DNA from 4 places in the Glutamicibacter sp. MCAF14 genome. Region 4 is predicted to be linked to each of the others. Evidence: riboswitches for the same ligand, from Rfam matches in the RefSeq annotation. Region 4 holds a riboswitch; each other region holds the start of a gene.
The links. Region 4 has a riboswitch for thiamine pyrophosphate ahead of thiM (hydroxyethylthiazole kinase). Riboswitches for the same ligand answer to the same signal wherever they lie in the genome.
Positions count from the first base shown of each region.

Region 1 (4,207 bases), on a different contig from region 4:
TATCCTCGGTGCGCTGGCGCAGACGGACTTCAAGCGCATGCTGTCCTTTACGCTCACCAGCCACATCGGCTACCTGATCTTCGGTGTGGCCGTGGGCGGGCCGCTGGCCATCGCCGCGACCGTCTACTACGTGGGCCACCACATCATCGTGCAGACCTCGCTGTTCATGGTCGCCGGGCTGATCGAACGCCGTGCCGGCAGTTCGAATGTCACCCGGCTCGGTTCGCTGGCCAAGCTTTCCCCGGCGCTTTCGCTGTTGTTCTTCATTCCGGCCATCAACCTGGGCGGCATCCCGCCGTTCTCCGGGTTCCTGGGCAAGTTCGGGCTGCTTCATGCGGCCGCGCAAGAGGCTGATGCGCTGACCTGGATCGTGATCGGTGCCGGGCTGCTCACCAGCTTGCTGACCTTGATGGCGATCATCCGCGTGTGGGCCCGGGTGTTCTGGCGCCGTGCCGCTGATGCCGAAGTTCCCAACCAGGGGCTGGTCGCCGAAGCGACCCGGGTGGCCGATGAGACCCTGGCCGGAGGAGGGCAGAACCCCCGACTGGGTTTGAAGCTGGCCAAGTCCCTGGAAGCCGAATCCCTGCCGTGGGGCATGCGTTATGCCACCGGTTCGCTGGTGCTTGCAGGTATTGCGCTGACCGTCTTTGCCGGACCGATCTTCGAATTCTGTGAGCGCGTGGCCGTGGAACTGATTGCCCGCGAACCTTATATCACTGCGATCTTGCCACTCTGATTGGAGGGATGATGCCGAATAGGAATTTTGAACCGCGCGACCAGCGTATCGATGATGCGCTGGATACCTCCGGTGTGCGCCACCGCGCGACATTCAAGCAGGAATGGCCGCTGCTGCTGTTGCTGCTCTTCGTCTGGGGCGCCCTGTGGCAGGACTTCTCGCTGGGCAACATGATCTTCGGCGCGGTCATCGCGCTGGTCATCGTCAACCTCTTCCCGCTGCCGCCGGTGGTCCTGTCCGGACGCATCAACCTGTGGTACTGCCTGAAGCTGTTCATCTGGTTCATGGGCCAAGTGGTCGTGGCCAGCTTCCACGTGGCCAAGCTGGCCATCGCCAACGGCAAGAAGACGCACAGCGCCATCATCGCGGTGCCGCTGCGCACCGGCTCGGATCTGATCGTGATGACCGTGGGCCACGTGCTCACGCTGATCCCGGGTTCGTTCGTGATCGACGTGGACCGCAGCTCATCGACCCTGTACCTGCACTACATCGACATTGAATCTCCGGCAGATGTGGAGAAAGCCCGGGCGGCCATCCGCGACATCGAGCGCCGGCTGATCATGGCCATCGGCAGTCCGGATGAGTACGAAGCGATCAAGAATGAATGCGGACCGGACTTTGCTGCGAGGAAGGAATAGACATGATGGACATCGTCATTTGGATCTGCGGCATCATGCTGTGCCTTGGGGCCGTAGCTTGCCTGGTCCGCGTGGCCAAAGGCCCGTCGATTCTTGACCGGGTGCTGGCCCTGGACGTGATGTTGCTGATCATCTCCGCCGCGCTGTGCCTGGAAATGGTTTTGCACAAGCACACCGACTACCTGTTGTTCGTGGTGGCCGCCTGCATGCTCGGCTTCATCGGCTCTGTGACCGTCTCGCGCTTCGTTTCGGATCAGAGGAACGCCTAATGGATCTCTTCCTCGATATTCTTGTCGCGATACTGCTGGTCGTGGGCTGCCTGATGTCTTTGATTGCCGGTATCGGCCTGCTGACCTTCCCGGATATGCTCACCCGCATGCATGCCGCGACCAAGCCGCAGGTGCTCGGTTTCCTGCTGATCTTCGCCGGACTGGCCATTCATCTGCGCAGCTGGGCGGTGATCCCGGTGCTGGTCCTGGCCTGGGGAATGCAGCTGCTGACCGCACCTGTTTCTGCCCACATGATCGGCCGATCCGGCTACCGCACCAAGCACGCGGCCAAGGAGACACTCTTCTCCGATGAGTTGAGCCTGGTCGTGAACAAGGTCAATTCCACTCCACCAACCGAAGCCACTCCGATCACCAAGGACCAACCCGGAGAAAACCAGAATTAAACGCAAAGCGGGAGCCACGCAAATATCGCGGCTCCCGCTTCATGGCTTAATGCCGATGCCTACTTAGTGAACTTGGCAACAACCTTGTTGGCGCTGCGGTCTGCAACGGTCTGCATGATCGCTGCCACCAGAGCGGAGACCACGGCAAAGCCCAGTGCCTTACGGAATGAAGCTTCAGCTGCTTCGTCAGTGCCCTTGCGTGGCGCTTTGCTGCCGGTGGCCTTCAACCAAAGGAAATCAACTAGCTTGCCGCCGAGAATGCCTGCACCAACGGTGATGCCGGTGGTGACAAGTTTCTGCACTTTATCCATTTTTTCCTCACGATCAAGGTCTTGACTTATCGTTCCTCTGCCCAGCATACCTGCGGTATGGTGGGGGAGCAGTATTTTTTCCGACAGGGGAGCGTCAGACTTTTTAAAAGTCGCAAGACGCTGAGAGTGCGATAGATCGCAGACCCTCGAACCTGCCCCGGCTAGTACCGGCGAAGGAAGTCGAGCATCTCGGATGCGGATAGGCATGGGAACATGCCCTCATTCCGTCCATCTCCCCTCCTTGCACAGGAGGAGTAACAATGAACGAAACAGTATCGAAGCAGCGTACCGGCTGGCGTGTAGTTGACATCGTGGTCGCCTCGGTGATCGCAGTAGCTTCAGGGGTCATCTTCTGGGCATGGAGCGCCGGATATGGCCTGTTCTCACTGGCTTTTGCCGCATTCCCACCAGCTACCGCACTGCTCACCGGCATGTGGCTATTCCCAGCGGTGCTCGGTGCGCTGATCATCCGCAAGCCAGGAGCCGCGATCTATTGCGAGTTGCTGGCCGCTGTCGTTGAAGCGTTGCTCGGCTCGCACTATGGCTTGACCGTGCTGATCTCCGGAGCGGTCCAGGGCTTGGGTGCAGAACTGGTCTTCGCCGCATTCCGCTACCGCAAATGGAACCTGGGCGTTGCACTGCTGGCAGGCCTGCTCTCCGGGCTGTTTGCTGGATTTTCCGAGGCCTACATCATGGCCTACTACGTTGAGTACACCGCGGGGATGAAGATCTTCCACGTGATCGCCACCGGTGTTTCCGGACTGATTGTTGCCGGTCTGCTGTCCTGGCTGGCCACTCGTGCCCTGGCCAAGACTGGAGCACTGAGCGCGCTGGCCAGCCGGCGTGCGCACTTGGAAAGCTCAAAATGAGTTTCGTTGCCAATTCCGGGGCCGCCAGTAAAACCCAGCGTGGGGCGGCAATTACCGCAACAGGCTTCGGGTGGCAGCACACCGAACGGCACCAGCCGGCTATCTCCGGGTTGGATCTGCAGATCCACGCCGGAGAAAAGGTGCTGCTGGTCGGTCCTTCAGGTGCCGGCAAATCGACACTGTTGCACGCCATGGCAGGATTGCTCGAAGCCGATGAGGCCGAGCAGGTATCCGGGCGTCTGCTCATAGACGGGTCCGATGCCTTCAGCCGCACCCATCCGGTGGGGCTGATGCAGCAGGATCCAGAAACTCAGGTGGTGCAAAGCCGGGTCGCTGATGATGTGGCTTTTGGTGCGGAGAACCTCGGGATTGATCCGCAGGTGATTCGCCAGCGCATCCCCGAAGCGTTGAACGCGGTGGGGCTGGGCGCGTTGGCTCATGATCACCGAACTCAGGAACTCTCTGGTGGGCAGAAGCAGCGGTTGGCCCTGGCCGGCATTCTGGCCATGGAGCCAAGCGTGATGCTGCTCGATGAGCCCACTGCCAATGTGGATCCGCAAAGCATCGAGCTATTGCGCGATGCGGTACTGAACGCGGCCCGGATATCGGGGGCCACCTTGATCATTGTCGAGCATCGTCTTGATGCCTGGGCGCAACATGTCGACCGGGTGATCGTGCTGCAGCCTGGTGGGGGAGTCGCGCATGATCTGGACCCCCAGCAGCTCTATACGGACGCCACGGTGCGCAACGAGCTGGCGGCTGCCGGGCTGTGGATCCCCGGATACCTTCCACAGGTAGCCGCTGCAGCCAACGAGCCAGGTCCAACGCTGCTTGAAGCGCGGCAGCTGGTCTCTGCACGCAGTGCCGCCGCCCCGCGCACCCAAGCAGTCGACGTGCGCGTGAAGGCTGGCACGGCCACCGTGATCCGCGGCGAAAATGGTGCCGGCAAATCAACCCTCGCCTTGACCTTGGGCGGATTG
Region 1 covers NZ_JBFREO010000002.1:26,587-30,793, forward strand. Annotated here, with positions in the region: gene AB4Y71_RS02660 (Na+/H+ antiporter subunit D) at 1-736, shown strand, start outside; gene AB4Y71_RS02665 (Na+/H+ antiporter subunit E) at 748-1,374, shown strand; gene AB4Y71_RS02670 (monovalent cation/H+ antiporter complex subunit F) at 1,377-1,643, shown strand; gene mnhG (monovalent cation/H(+) antiporter subunit G) at 1,643-2,047, shown strand; gene AB4Y71_RS02680 (DUF4235 domain-containing protein) at 2,107-2,358, opposite strand; TPP riboswitch at 2,434-2,554, shown strand; gene AB4Y71_RS02685 (ECF transporter S component) at 2,619-3,227, shown strand; gene AB4Y71_RS02690 (ATP-binding cassette domain-containing protein) at 3,224-4,207, shown strand, end outside.
Region 1: linked by a shared signal. The riboswitch ahead of AB4Y71_RS02685 (ECF transporter S component) and the one ahead of thiM (hydroxyethylthiazole kinase) in region 4 are both predicted to bind thiamine pyrophosphate.

Region 2 (4,207 bases), on a different contig from region 4:
GATTCGGTCAACGACCGCCGTATCCAGAAGTTCACCGATCGCATCGACAAGACCATCAGCGGCCAGGACCTGACTACCTTCCGCGAAATCGTGGAGAAGTTCGCTTCCGAGCACGAAGACCTGGATCAGCTGGAAATCGCAGCTGCGCTGGCTCTGATGGCTCAGGGCGGTCGCCCGCTGCTGATGACCGAACCAGTCATGTCGCCTTCGAAGAAGGCCCGCATGGATCGCCCAGAGCGAGGCGGCGAACGCGGTGAGCGTGGCGATCGTGGTCCACGTGCCCGCAAGACCGCTGCTGAAGGCAACGCCATGTACCGTCTGGCCGTTGGCCGCCGCAACCGCGTGCAGCCAGGCTCGATCGTTGGCGCACTGGCTAACGAAGGTGGCTTCGATTCTTCGGAAATCGGCGGCATCGAGATCCGTTCGGACCACACCCTGGTCGAGCTGCCAGCCGAGCTGACCAAGGACCAGTGGCGTGCACTGTCCAAGACCCGCATCGGCGGCGAAGCCATTGAGCTCGAGCTCGACAATGGCCGCAGCCCACGTCGTGAAGACGACGGCGACCGCGGTGGCTTCCGCGGCGGCCGTGGCGGCGGCTTCGGTGGCGGTCGCAGTGGCGGCGGACGTGGCGGCTTCGGCGGTGGCCGTGGTGGCGGACGTGGCGGCTTCGGCGGCGGCGGACGCGGCGGCAAGGATCGCTACAGCGATTCGGGCCGTAGCGGTGGACGTCGCGACTACTAAGCCTGTCGCACACTAGCTGAACAGCATTAGATAACGCCCTCGGGGCAAGCATGAAGCTTGCTCCGAGGGCGTTTTCCGTTAACCGGAGCCCGCTTACGGGGCCGGGCTTCCCAACGGGATCTGGTCCCCGAGGTAGACCGTGCCGCCGCTTTCCAAGAACTGCCTGCTCTTCTGCGCCATCCCGGCCAGCGCGGCTTGGGCCTCGGCGGATCCGTACTCGTCACGGATATCCTGGGAAATGCGCATGGAACAGAACTTCGGCCCGCACATGGAGCAGAAATGCGCGGTCTTGGCTGGTTCGGCCGGCAGCGTCTCGTCATGGAATTCCTGGGCTGTGACCGGGTCCAGGGACAGCGCGAACTGGTCATGCCAGCGGAACTCGAAGCGCGCCTTGCTCAACGCATCATCGCGAGCCGTGGCCCCAGGGTGGCCCTTGGCCAGATCTGCGGCGTGCGCGGCGATCTTGTAGGTGATGACGCCGGTTTTCACATCATCCCGGTTAGGCAGTCCCAGATGCTCCTTGGGAGTGACGTAGCAGAGCATCGCGGTGCCGTAGCGGGCGATCTCGGTGGCGCCGATGGCGCTGGTGATGTGGTCGTAGCCCGGAGCGATATCGGTGACCAGCGGGCCCAGCGTGTAGAACGGAGCCCCATCGCACAGTTCCTGCTGGCGCTCCACATTCTCGCGCACCAGGTGGAACGGGATATGCCCCGGTCCTTCCACCATCACCTGAACGTCGTACTTCCAGGCGCGCTTGGTCAGCTCTGCCAAGGTGTCCAGCTCGGCGAACTGGGCGGCGTCATTGGCATCCGCAATGGAACCAGGGCGCAGCCCGTCGCCCAGCGAGAACGCCACATCGTACTGCGCGAAGATCTCGCACAGCTCATCGAAGTGGGTGTAGAGGAAATTCTCCTGATGGTGCGCCAAGCACCAGCCTGCCATGATGGACCCGCCGCGCGAGACCATGCCGGTGACGCGGTTGGCGGTCAGCGGGATGTAGCGCAGCAGCACTCCGGCGTGGATGGTCATGTAGTCCACGCCCTGCTCGCACTGCTCAATGACGGTGTCCCGGAAGATCTCCCACGTCAGTTCATTAGCTTCGCCATTGACCTTCTCCAGAGCCTGGTAGATCGGCACGGTGCCGATGGGCACCGGCGAATTGCGGATGATCCACTCGCGGGTGGTGTGGATGTCATCTCCGGTGGACAGATCCATGACCGTGTCCGCACCCCACTTGGCTGCCCACTGCAGCTTGGAGACTTCCTCGGCGATGGAGCTGGTCACCGCCGAATTGCCGATATTCGCATTGATTTTCACCAAGAAGGCCTTGCCGATGATCATCGGCTCGGATTCCGGGTGGTTTATGTTCGCCGGGATGATGGCCCGGCCGGCCGCAAGCTCGCTGCGCACCAGTTCGACATCGCATTCTTCGCGTATGGCAACATAGCGCATTTCCGGGGTGATGATCCCGGCCCGGGCATAGTGCATCTGGGTCACACGGGCTGCGCTGACGGCCCTTCGCGGAGGCGCCGAGCGTCCGGCCCACTCTGCGCTGGCGGTGCCTCTGCGAACCGCAGAGCGTCCGTCATCGTGCAGATTGCGTTCTCGACCCTCATAGGTTTCCACATCCCCGCGTTCCAGGATCCACGGTTCGCGGAAAGGCTGCAATCCTTGGGTGGGTTCGCTTCCCGGTCCGCTGGTGCGATACACCTGCAACGGTTCATTTAGCTCGCCATTGGGGGAGCCAGCCAATTGGATCTGGGTGACGGGAACGGAAATTCCCTCAGACACGCGGTAGGCAAGGGTGTGGGCAAGGTGCTGTTCAAATTGTTCCACTGGGGAAACTCACTTCCTTCGCCGGCATTACCCGGACAGGTTCAACGGTCGCGGACGGCGATAGTCCGATCTCAGCCCTTGCCAGGGCACCCGTGTGGTCGCGATCAACTTAGCACGATTTCTGCCAGAAAAGACAGCAGCGCTGCACAAATTATGGATGTGAAGAAGCAGCGGTCCAGAAGATGGGAAGTGGTTTCACTCTCGCTGGCAGCTGGGAAACAGGCTGCTGTGGGGCGTAGTGGGAGAAACTTTTGGGGAAACGAAAAGAGAGACAATCTGCAATCAGATTGTCTCTCTTATTTCGAGCCCCCTGCCGGAATCGATCCGGCGACCTCGTTCTTACCAAGAACGCGCTCTACCACTGAGCTAAGGGGGCAACAGGTAAATACTTTACACAGGTTTTTAAGGTTTGCAAAATCCGCTGAGAATTTGTTGCTGACGTCACAACATCACTACTCAGGTTGCGTTTGGTGCATAGATACCCGAGTGTGAAATTAGCTGGGTAGTGAAAGGAATTTGAGGCATTCAGCATCTTAGAAAAGATCTTTTTCTTGCTTTGATGCTCCGGGCGCCCACCGCGGCTTCGTGCAGGGGTTTGCTGCCGATGGGAACGGGTTTCCCGTCGGGCGTCAGGACGGTTGCTGGGCAAAGTCACCTGATCATCGTTCGAGGCATGCGGTCTAGTGCAAAAGCGCTAGTGAGCCCAGGGAATTACCAAAGTGAGCATCGTCACCCAAGCCCTTTTTGTGCCACTCATAGTTCTACGTCGCATGGGCCCTGCATGTAAATTAGCACTGACTAGGCCTTATTCGTTTTGGATGGGCCATTCCTATGGGCGAGTTGGCCGATTTTTCTTTGCTGGGAAATCCGTGTAGAGTATTTACTCGTTGCCCCCTTAGCTCAGTGGTAGAGCGCGTTCTTGGTAAGAACGAGGTCGCCGGATCGATTCCGGCAGGGGGCTCTGAGTGAGAAGCTTTCTTGGCTTCTACTGGATTGCTTCTCACTTGTGGCGGCGTAGCTCAGCTGGTTAGAGCGCACGACTCATAATCGTGAGGTCCCGGGATCGAGTCCCGGCGCCGCTACCAAATGAAGACCCGCAGCTTTTGCTGTGGGTCTTTTTTGGATTTCAGGCACTCAGGACAAATCGGGCCCCTAAGTAAGGTCTGGAGAATTCTTGAATTTTTCGCCTGCTTGCTTGCCTGCCAAGTGATTCGTTTGTGAATCACCTGGCAGGTGAAGATCGCTTCTTATGGCTTTGGCTTGCCCAGTGCGTTGACTGCATCGCTTATCGTCGCGCCGCGGTGCTGCTGCCGGTAGGCTTTGACATCTTTCGGGTCAAGATCACTGGCATCCACAGTGACTTTTTGCTGTTTGTCGCGGAACCAGAACCACCCCATCAAAGCCCAGCTGCCAAGCAAGAGGCCATAGATTGGTTCATCGGATACCACGATGAGAAGTGCTGCCAGGAGAGCCAACGTCAAGATTGCCATTTCGCGTGCTGCTTTGCTCATCGAATGCCCCTAACTAATGCCTGCCGCCTCGAATCGAAAAACTATACTGCGCGGTCGTGGTCCCAAGGGTTCATGAATGTTCCAAGTTGCTTGAGGGGGTGATGTCCAGCCTCATGCCC
Region 2 covers NZ_JBFREO010000002.1:183,274-187,480, forward strand. Annotated here, with positions in the region: gene AB4Y71_RS03380 (DEAD/DEAH box helicase) at 1-741, shown strand, start outside; gene thiC (phosphomethylpyrimidine synthase ThiC) at 835-2,577, opposite strand; TPP riboswitch at 2,574-2,681, opposite strand; tRNA gene AB4Y71_RS03390 (tRNA-Thr) at 2,882-2,953, opposite strand; tRNA gene AB4Y71_RS03395 (tRNA-Thr) at 3,467-3,538, shown strand; tRNA gene AB4Y71_RS03400 (tRNA-Met) at 3,586-3,662, shown strand; gene AB4Y71_RS03405 (hypothetical protein) at 3,825-4,088, opposite strand.
Region 2: linked by a shared signal. The riboswitch ahead of thiC (phosphomethylpyrimidine synthase ThiC) and the one ahead of thiM (hydroxyethylthiazole kinase) in region 4 are both predicted to bind thiamine pyrophosphate.

Region 3 (4,207 bases), on a different contig from region 4:
GTTGGTCTCCAATGCTTCACGCGCCAGGTGCGCGGTCAGAATTGCATCACGGGCGGTAAAGCATCCGGCTGTGTTAGGCAGCGGGATCACGTTGTTGCGCTGCAAGAGTTCATAGACGCTGCCGGCTCCGGCTGCCGAGAAGTGGCGGATGGCCACGGTGGTCAGTTCGGTGCCGGAGACTTGCAGCGCGGTTTCCAAGGTGGCAAGCGAGGTTGCTCCCCCGGTGCCCAGGATCAAGCGGGAGGACAGGGTGCGCCCGGCGATCTGGAAGGGATCGGTTTGGCTGTCTAATTCGGTGATGTTTTGCGTTTCCATGCTTAGCCTCCTTGGGCGGCGGTAACGAGTTCAACGCTGTGCCCTTGGGCCAGCAGGCAGGTATTCCACGCGCTTCGTGGGACAACGGCCCCATTGACCGCGGCTGCGATTCCCAGCTTGCTGCCGTCTACTGCCAGCGAGTTGTCATCCATTTCCTTGCCGATGCTCGTGCTGATCAGTTCGCGCAGGGTCGTGCCTTCGGCCAGGTCTACTGGCTGGGAATTGAAGTTGATGCCGATGGTTTTCATAGCTGCGTGCTCCATTCAATGAGTGCTCAGAGTAGTTGTCGTAGCAAAGCGGTGCGGGTTCACTGCCAAGTCGAATTGCCCAGGTTCTGCGCCATCGATGAGGTCGGTGGTCATCCGGGCGCCCAACGGGGTCAAGAGGACACCGTGGCGGGAATATCCGGTGCTGAGAACCAGGCCCGGATCAAGGCGGCCAATCAGCGGCCGGTCATCCGGGGTGGCTGGACGGGCTCGGGCTGTGGCTTCGTTCAAGGTGCACTCGCTGATCCCGGGAACCAGCTTGCGGGCATTGTCCAGCAGGTTGTGCATGGCCCCGATGTTCACTGCCGGTTGCGCATCTTCGCGGACACTGGCGCCAAGCACCAGGCTGCCGTCCTTTCTCGGGACCAAGTACACGTTGTCCCGGTGCACGATGCCGCGGATGGTGCGGGTAATCAGCGGAGGTCCTGCAGGTCCTTGGATCCGCAGGATATCTCCATAGACCGGGCGCAGCGGAAGATGCGGGAGGCCTTGAACCGTGCCAAGCCCGGTGGCAAGGATGGTCTGGTCAGCTTCGAGGATCCGGCCTGTTACGGTGCGAACCCCGACGGTCCGCTCCCCTTTAGTGAGCAGCGTCTGCACGGATTCTTCAATGAGCGACGGACGCAGGTGCGCCAGCAGGATCTTGAGAACTGAGCGCGGGTCGACCTGATGGTCTTCTTCGCACAGGACCGCGCCTGCGATATTGGCGGCCAACGCCGGTTCGAGTTTTCGTGCTTGGCTTGGCAACAGCTTTTGCGCACACAGTCCAAGGGATACTTGCAGCTCTGCCAATTCATGTAATGCTTCGCGGTCAGCAGGCTCGGCAGCGACAACCAGCGTGGAGTTTTGCAGGTAGTCCGGCCGGTGCCCGGTCACGGATTCTATGCGTTCAATAAATTGTGGATAGGCTGCATTCGATGCGGCGAGCAGCTGATGCAGCTCACCGTGGCCCCAATTGGTTTCAGCTGCCGGAGCGAGCATTCCTGCCGCTGCATAGCTGGCGCCGTGGCCCGGACCCGGATCGATAAGCGTGACGGTGTGAGCTCGGGATTGGAGTTCGAATGCGATAGCCAGGCCAATAATTCCGGCACCAACGATATTGACATGCACAAGGGCACGCTTCCTTCCTACGGCGGCATGACCCGCATCAGGTGTAGCGGTCGGCTCGGTGCCCTCTCAGCCTGGTCAATTCAGGCTCCCGCGGATTACTGCGATTATAAGCATGAGCTAGCTCATAATGTCGAACTTTATTGCCACTAGTTCCGTCATCTTCTGTGATGTAGTTACTGGTATGGATTTTCAAGACTTCCCTGTAGCTCTTCGGCTTGATTCTTCGCTGGCCCAAGTCATCATCGACTTGGAGCAAGAACTGCTGGATCCAAGTCGCCGGAGCAGCGTCGAGGAATTGAAGCGGCTCTTGCATCCTTGGTTCCGCGAGGTTGGAGCCAGCGGACGGAACTATGACCGGGAGAGCATCATCGCCCAGCTGGCCATGGAACCCATTCGACAGTCGGGCCCGTTGAAGGTGGCGAACCCGGTGGCGTTGCAGCTGGCAGGGCACCTGGTGCTTTTACGCTGGCACTTGCATGCCGAGGTGAGCAGCGAGCGCAGTTCGCTGTGGATCCTTGAGCAGGATCGCTGGCAGATGATCTTCCATCAGGGCACCACCAGCAGCGCACAGATCCCTGCTTCTACTCCAAAAGCTGAAGCGGCTGCGAGCGCAGGAGATGAATTTTGTGTGCGTCCACTTGAACCATCTGATGCAGCAGCGGTGTTCGAGGCATTTTCTTCAAACCCTGATATGAAGCGCCAAGGCGATGCCGATACCCCGCAGAAAGCTCACGCGTATGTCCAAGCGCTGCTTGAGGATAGGAAACGCCAGCGGGCACTGGCGGTGACCATCGAAGATCGGTTGGTTGGCTTGGTGTGCGGGACGGTGAACCATTCCAATGAGAACGCGTGGGTTTGGTATTGGATGAACCAGAAGTACCGTGGCCGATCACTGGCTACCCGTGCTGTGGCGAGTTTGGTGGATTATCTTTTCGGCGAGTTGGGTCTCTACCGCTTGGAGCTTGGACTGCGGGCAAATAATCCCAGTTCAAAGCACGTGGCCGAAAGCAATGGTTTCCTGCGTGAGGGAATCGAGCGGGGCAAGTTCTTGGTGGATGGCAATCGCATTGATGTGTATACCTATGCTCGGTTGCGCACCGACCCGGCACCGGCAGTGAACGCGCTGCCGTGGAGCAGGCAACCGTAGCGTGCTGAAATTCAAAAAAGCCACGGAATCCAAAATTGGATTCCGTGGCTTTTTATCTGTCCCTCAAGTTCTGTGATTGATAGTTAGATACCAGGGGTTGACGATGGTGGCATCGTATTCGGGCCGTCGTTGTTCTTGCTTGCTTCCATCTTGGTCAGCGTGCGTGCGGCTGCATCGCGTCCGCCAAGTCCAAAGGCCAGCGCTGCTGCCAGTGCTGCACCGATGACAATTGCGCCGAAGGCCATGTTGATGATCGAATCGGCGATACCCATGTACTTCAGGCCCATCGCTACGAACAGCGCAATTGCTGTGTAGCGGATGATCTTTGAAGCGGTGGTGTCACCCAAGAACCGTCCGATGACATTGGCGATGACGAAACCTGCGGCAATGATTGCTGCGCCGAAGATGATCTTGCCACCCAGGGCCAGGATCTCGTTGAGGATGTTGGTGATCGCTGGGAAGTTCAGCATCTGAGCTGCCATCACGCCGAAGAACAGCACGATAGCGATCTTGACGATGCCGGCAATGATTCCCGATGCGCTCTTGCCTTCGGGAACAATGCCCCACTGGGCCACGACCGAGTCGGTACCCACACCGTGAAGAGTGGTTTCAAGCAACTGACCGACGAACTTGGCAATCAGGATACCGACTGCCAACAGAGCCAAGGCCATAATGACCTGTGGGATTGCGGTGAAGACCAGCTGCAGCATCTGCTGAGCAGGATCCGAAATTGCCGCGATTCCCAGTACCTGCAGGGCCGAAATTGCCACGACCAGCAAGATCAAGGCGAAGACGATGTTGGAAATGATGTCAACGATCTTCGCTTGGGATTCGCGTGACTGGACTCCATCTACAGGTTCGCCGCGCGGGGTGACTTTGCGGACCAAGCTGCTGAAGTCTACGGTTCCCAACGCGGTCTTCAATAGCTGGCGAACGATATTTGCGATCACGTAGCCGATGAAGAAGATGAAGCCTGCACCGATGAGGTTTGGAATGAAGGCCATTACGCCGCCGAGCAGACCCTGCACCGGCGAGAGGACTTCAGATAGTGCGAAGACTTGCAAGATTGCTACCAGGCCAAAGAGCCAGACAATCAACCCTGCAACCTTGCCGAGGGATTGGCCTATCTGCTCTCCGTCATTGCCCTGCTTTTGCAGGAACTTCACCCTAGTCACCAGTTTGGCTGCAGCCCAACGAACTATGCGCGCAACAAGCCACGTAATGATGAGGATGATTAGCGCGATGCCAACCTTTTGTAGCATCGACGCCCAGTCGATATTTCCTAAAACGTTCTCAGACTGCATTGCTGCTCCTTCAACGTAGGGACAATCCGACCCTACGATGAAGTTCCAACACTGACTAGGGCAAA
Region 3 covers NZ_JBFREO010000002.1:375,205-379,411, reverse strand. Annotated here, with positions in the region: gene AB4Y71_RS04405 (thiazole synthase) at 1-315, opposite strand, end outside; gene thiS (sulfur carrier protein ThiS) at 318-563, opposite strand; gene thiO (glycine oxidase ThiO) at 579-1,691, opposite strand; TPP riboswitch at 1,689-1,793, opposite strand; gene AB4Y71_RS04390 (GNAT family N-acetyltransferase) at 1,873-2,838, shown strand; gene AB4Y71_RS04385 (mechanosensitive ion channel) at 2,922-4,142, opposite strand.
Region 3: linked by a shared signal. The riboswitch ahead of thiO (glycine oxidase ThiO) and the one ahead of thiM (hydroxyethylthiazole kinase) in region 4 are both predicted to bind thiamine pyrophosphate.

Region 4 (4,207 bases):
ATGTATCAAGCCTTTGATACATTAATGTTCATGACCCAGTTCTCGGCGAGCGCCGCCTCCATTGCTGTCGTGGCAGCCATCATCTACGCATGGCTGCGCTCTGTAGCTCACCGGCGCGGGGCCCCGGCGATCGACCGAGCCCAGTCGCACTCATTCTGGTGCGCTTTAATCGCATTCTTCGCTTCAACCTCGTGGGACCTGTCCAGGACATGGAGCATTCCGGTTTCCGAACCGAATCCAAGTTCTGCCTTCATCGAGGCGCTCACCCCGGGAATCTGGGTTCCCTTGGTCTATATGATCGGCTTGTTCACCTGGCCCAAGGAATTGCAGCCGGTGCGCACCGCTTCGCTCGAAGCCCGCACCCTGGCCACCCCCTTCCCTAAGTCGCTCGGGATTTTTGTCGGGCTGCTGCTGCTGGCCGCCGTGGGGTCGTTATGGCCGGCTTCCACGGTCGAAGGACGCATCGGCGTCCCTGCCACTGAAATAACCTCCGTTGATTCGGGCGGATACTCCATGTACGAGTCGGGTATCGCAACGGACGGGCAACTATCGGGCCTCCAGATGCTCCCGATCTTCATCGTGGCTCTGGCGGGCATCGTCGTGGCCGCCGCCGTGGTTGCGGCGGCCATCTTGAGAAGGCGCCCCTTGGCCGGTATCACCAGCGAGGATAACCAGGCGCTGCGCACTGTCTGGCTTAACCGCTTGCTGCGCAATACCGGTATCGTGCTGCTGGCGTTCACCGTGTCGGTGCTCAACTATTCACAGGTCAATCTATTCACTGACCAGAACGCATTATTGAACTACAGCGCTCTTGCCGTGGGCCTCACCTTATTCTTCTGGGGACCGCGTTCAACATTGAAAGCTCATTCCGCTGCCAAGGCGCCGACCGCTTTTGGACGTCTGCGTGAACAGCTATTCGTTTTGCAATACTCCACTGCAACGCTGGCCTTGCTCGGCCTCGCAATCGGCTGGACCTTCTTGACTGTCACCGATGAAACCCAATGGCCCAGCGCCCAGCGCACCACGTGGATCCTCGCCCTCTTCACGGCAGCTGCGATGCTGTACCTTGGGCTGAATGCCTTGTACCTGGGCTACATGAATTGGGCATCTCGACAGGCGGCAGCCGCTGAAAAGCATTCGGCACCGCTGCCGTGGTGGTCCTACGCCTGTGCGGGCCTGCTGCTTGCCACCAGCACCTACTTCTTGCTTTATCCGCCCTTGGATTACCTATGGGGCTTCGCATCCCCGAGCAAGGTGATTGTTGCCGGGCTACTCCTCTTGCTGCTGGCCTCCCATGGTGGATTCACATGGCTTGCCCGCCGGGTAATTATTCCCTGGTGCGTCTCGGCTGCCGAAGAAATCTGGTACCGCAGGGTTCTGGAATTGCGTTCGATGCGGGTTACCGCCAGCGCAGTGGCGGCCATGCTGCTCATTGGCTATGGGTTCCCGGCAGGGTTGGGACTCTTTGCATTGCTGATCTTTGTTGTCCCAGCGGTAATTGTCCTTGAGCGCCCGGGCAGCGCCTTCGTGCCTTCGCCCCAACGGTCAAGTACTTCATGAGCTCGCAGATCAGAGTCGACCTCCAGGCAGCGACCCCTCCCTATGAGCAGATCCGCTCGCAGATTGCTTCATTGATTTCCCTAGGTGAGCTGGCTGCCGGGGCCAAGCTTCCGACCGTGCGTGCCCTGGCCACGGACCTCGGTGTTGCCGCCGGAACCGTGGCGCGCGCCTACAAGGAATTGGAAGCCGAAGGGCTGATCAGCTCACGGCGGCGTGCCGGCACGGTGGTCAATGAGCGTGCGCACTCGGTGGACCCTAGTGAGGATCTCTTGGCCGCAGTAGACCATCTCTGGGAATTGGCATCCGCCCAGCAGGTGGATGCCGCAACCCTCAAGGCCCTGGTGGCGCGGCGCGAACGTTAAAAACTTGTCGTGGACGCTCTAGGTGCGTACGCTCAAGGGCAGTGACACGGGGTGTCGGAGAAGCCGACTGAGATAAGACCCGTAGAACCTGATCTAGTTCACGCTAGCGGAGGGATGTCGCATGGCTTTACATGCCGTTGCCCTGAAATACCGGCAACAATCACCTTTGGTTTTCTGCCTGACCAATACCGTCGTATCCAACTTCACCGCCAATATGCTGCTCTCATCGGGCGCTTCACCGGCGATGACCGACCTGCCAGGCGAAGCCGGCCCTTTTGCAGAAGTTGCTTCGGCCGTGCTGGTGAACCTGGGTACGCCAACCACCGAACAGCTCACCGCCATGGATGAGGCCGTGCATTCGGCGAGCGCCGCAGGCACCCCGTGGGTCTTGGACCCGGTGGCCGTGGGAGCTTTGCCGGTACGCACCGACTTCGCCCGGCGCCTCGTGACCCAACGCCCTGCCCTGATTCGCGGCAACGCTTCGGAAATCCTGGCACTGGCCGGGAAGAGCTCCACCGGTCGCGGCGTAGATGCTCTGGATACTGTTTCCGCGGCCCTGGATGCTGGCCGCGAGCTTGCACAAGAGCATGGCTGCGTGGTGGCAATTTCCGGTGAATCCGACGCCATCATTGATGCCACGCGCACCGTACTGGTGCACACCAACGGCGTCGGCCTGACCCGGATGACCGGAGGAGGCTGCGCCTTGGGCGCTTTCTGCGCTGGCATGCTCGCGGTGCACGATGACCCATTCGAAGCCACCATCGCCGCCCACGGCTTCTATGGCCTAGCCGCCGAGAAGGCACTGGAGGCCAGCACCGGCCCGGGAAGCTTCGCCGTCGCATTCCTGGATGCACTGGCTGCTACCGAACCCGAAGAACTGCAGAACTTGAAGTACGAGGAAGTGAACCATGCATAACTACGGTGCCTACCTAGTTGCCAACACCGCCAGCTGCACCCCGCGCAGCACCCTGGAAGTCATCGAAGGCGCGGTCGCCGGAGGGATCGAATGGATCCAGCTTCGCGCCAAGGAAGAAAGCGCCCGGGAATTCTTCGAACTGTCCTGCGCGGCCGCCAAGCTCACCGAGGGCAAAGCCCAGCTGCTAATCAACGACCGGATCGACGTCTACCTCGCGGCACGGGCTGCCGGAGCCGCCGTGAACGGCATCCACATCGGGCAAAAGGATGTGCCGGTGGCGCTGGCCCGCCAGCTCATCGGCAACGGGATCCTCGGCTTGAGCGCTTCCACGGACGAGCAGCTGGCCCAGGCGAATGCGGACGCTTCGTTGATTGACTACCTGGGAGTCGGAGCCATCCGCGCCACTCCGACTAAAAAGGACCACCCCACGCCCCTGGGGCTTGAGGGCTTTGCCCGGGCCACCACCCTAACTCAATTACCCTGCGTCGCCATCGGCGCGCTGACCCAGGACGATGCCGCCGCGATCAGCGCCGGCGGCGGAGCGGGCATGGCCGTGGTTCGCGCCATCTGCAATGCCGAAGATCCGCAGCAGGCCAGCGCGCAGCTGGTGGCGGCATGGGAGGCGGCCAAGTGAATATCTTGTCCATTGCAGGCTCCGATCCTTCCGGCGGAGCGGGAATCCAGGCAGATTTGAAGGCCATTTCCGCCAACGGCGGCTATGGCATGTGCGTCATCACCGCACTGACCGCGCAGAACACCCACGGGGTTTCCGGCGTCCAGGCGGTCAGCGGCGACTTTGTCCTCGCGCAGCTTGAAGCCATTAGTACAGATATTCGCATCGACGCCATCAAGATCGGGATGCTCGCCAACTCCGAGGTCATCCGCGCAGTGACCAGCTGGCTGGAAACTATCAACGCCCCGGTAGTCCTGGACCCGGTCATGGTCGCCACCAGCGGGGACCGCCTGCTTGAGGATCATTCAGCCCTTGATTCGTTGCTGGACCGTGCCACGGTGATCACCCCGAACATCCTGGAGCTTGCCAGCTTGCTGGGCGAACCAGTGGCCAGCGCATGGGAGGAAGTTCTGTCCCAGGCCCAGCGCCTGGCGGCCAAGCACGATGCCCTGGTGCTGGCCAAGGGCGGGCATCTGGCCGGGGCACAGTGCCCCGATGCGCTGGTCTCAGCCAACGGCGTTCAGCTTGAGCTCAACGGCCCGCGCCATGCCACCAGCAATACCCACGGCACCGGCTGCACCCTCTCCAGCACCCTGGCTACCCGCTTTGCGGCCACCGGCGACTGGAGCATCGCCTTGGAACAGTCAAAGTCCTACCTTGACCGGGCCATTGCCGCAGCCGACCAATTGCAGGTGG
Region 4 covers NZ_JBFREO010000001.1:36,028-40,234, forward strand. Annotated here, with positions in the region: gene AB4Y71_RS00180 (hypothetical protein) at 31-1,560, shown strand; gene AB4Y71_RS00185 (GntR family transcriptional regulator) at 1,557-1,922, shown strand; TPP riboswitch at 1,960-2,054, shown strand; gene thiM (hydroxyethylthiazole kinase) at 2,044-2,838, shown strand; gene thiE (thiamine phosphate synthase) at 2,831-3,472, shown strand; gene thiD (bifunctional hydroxymethylpyrimidine kinase/phosphomethylpyrimidine kinase) at 3,469-4,207, shown strand, end outside.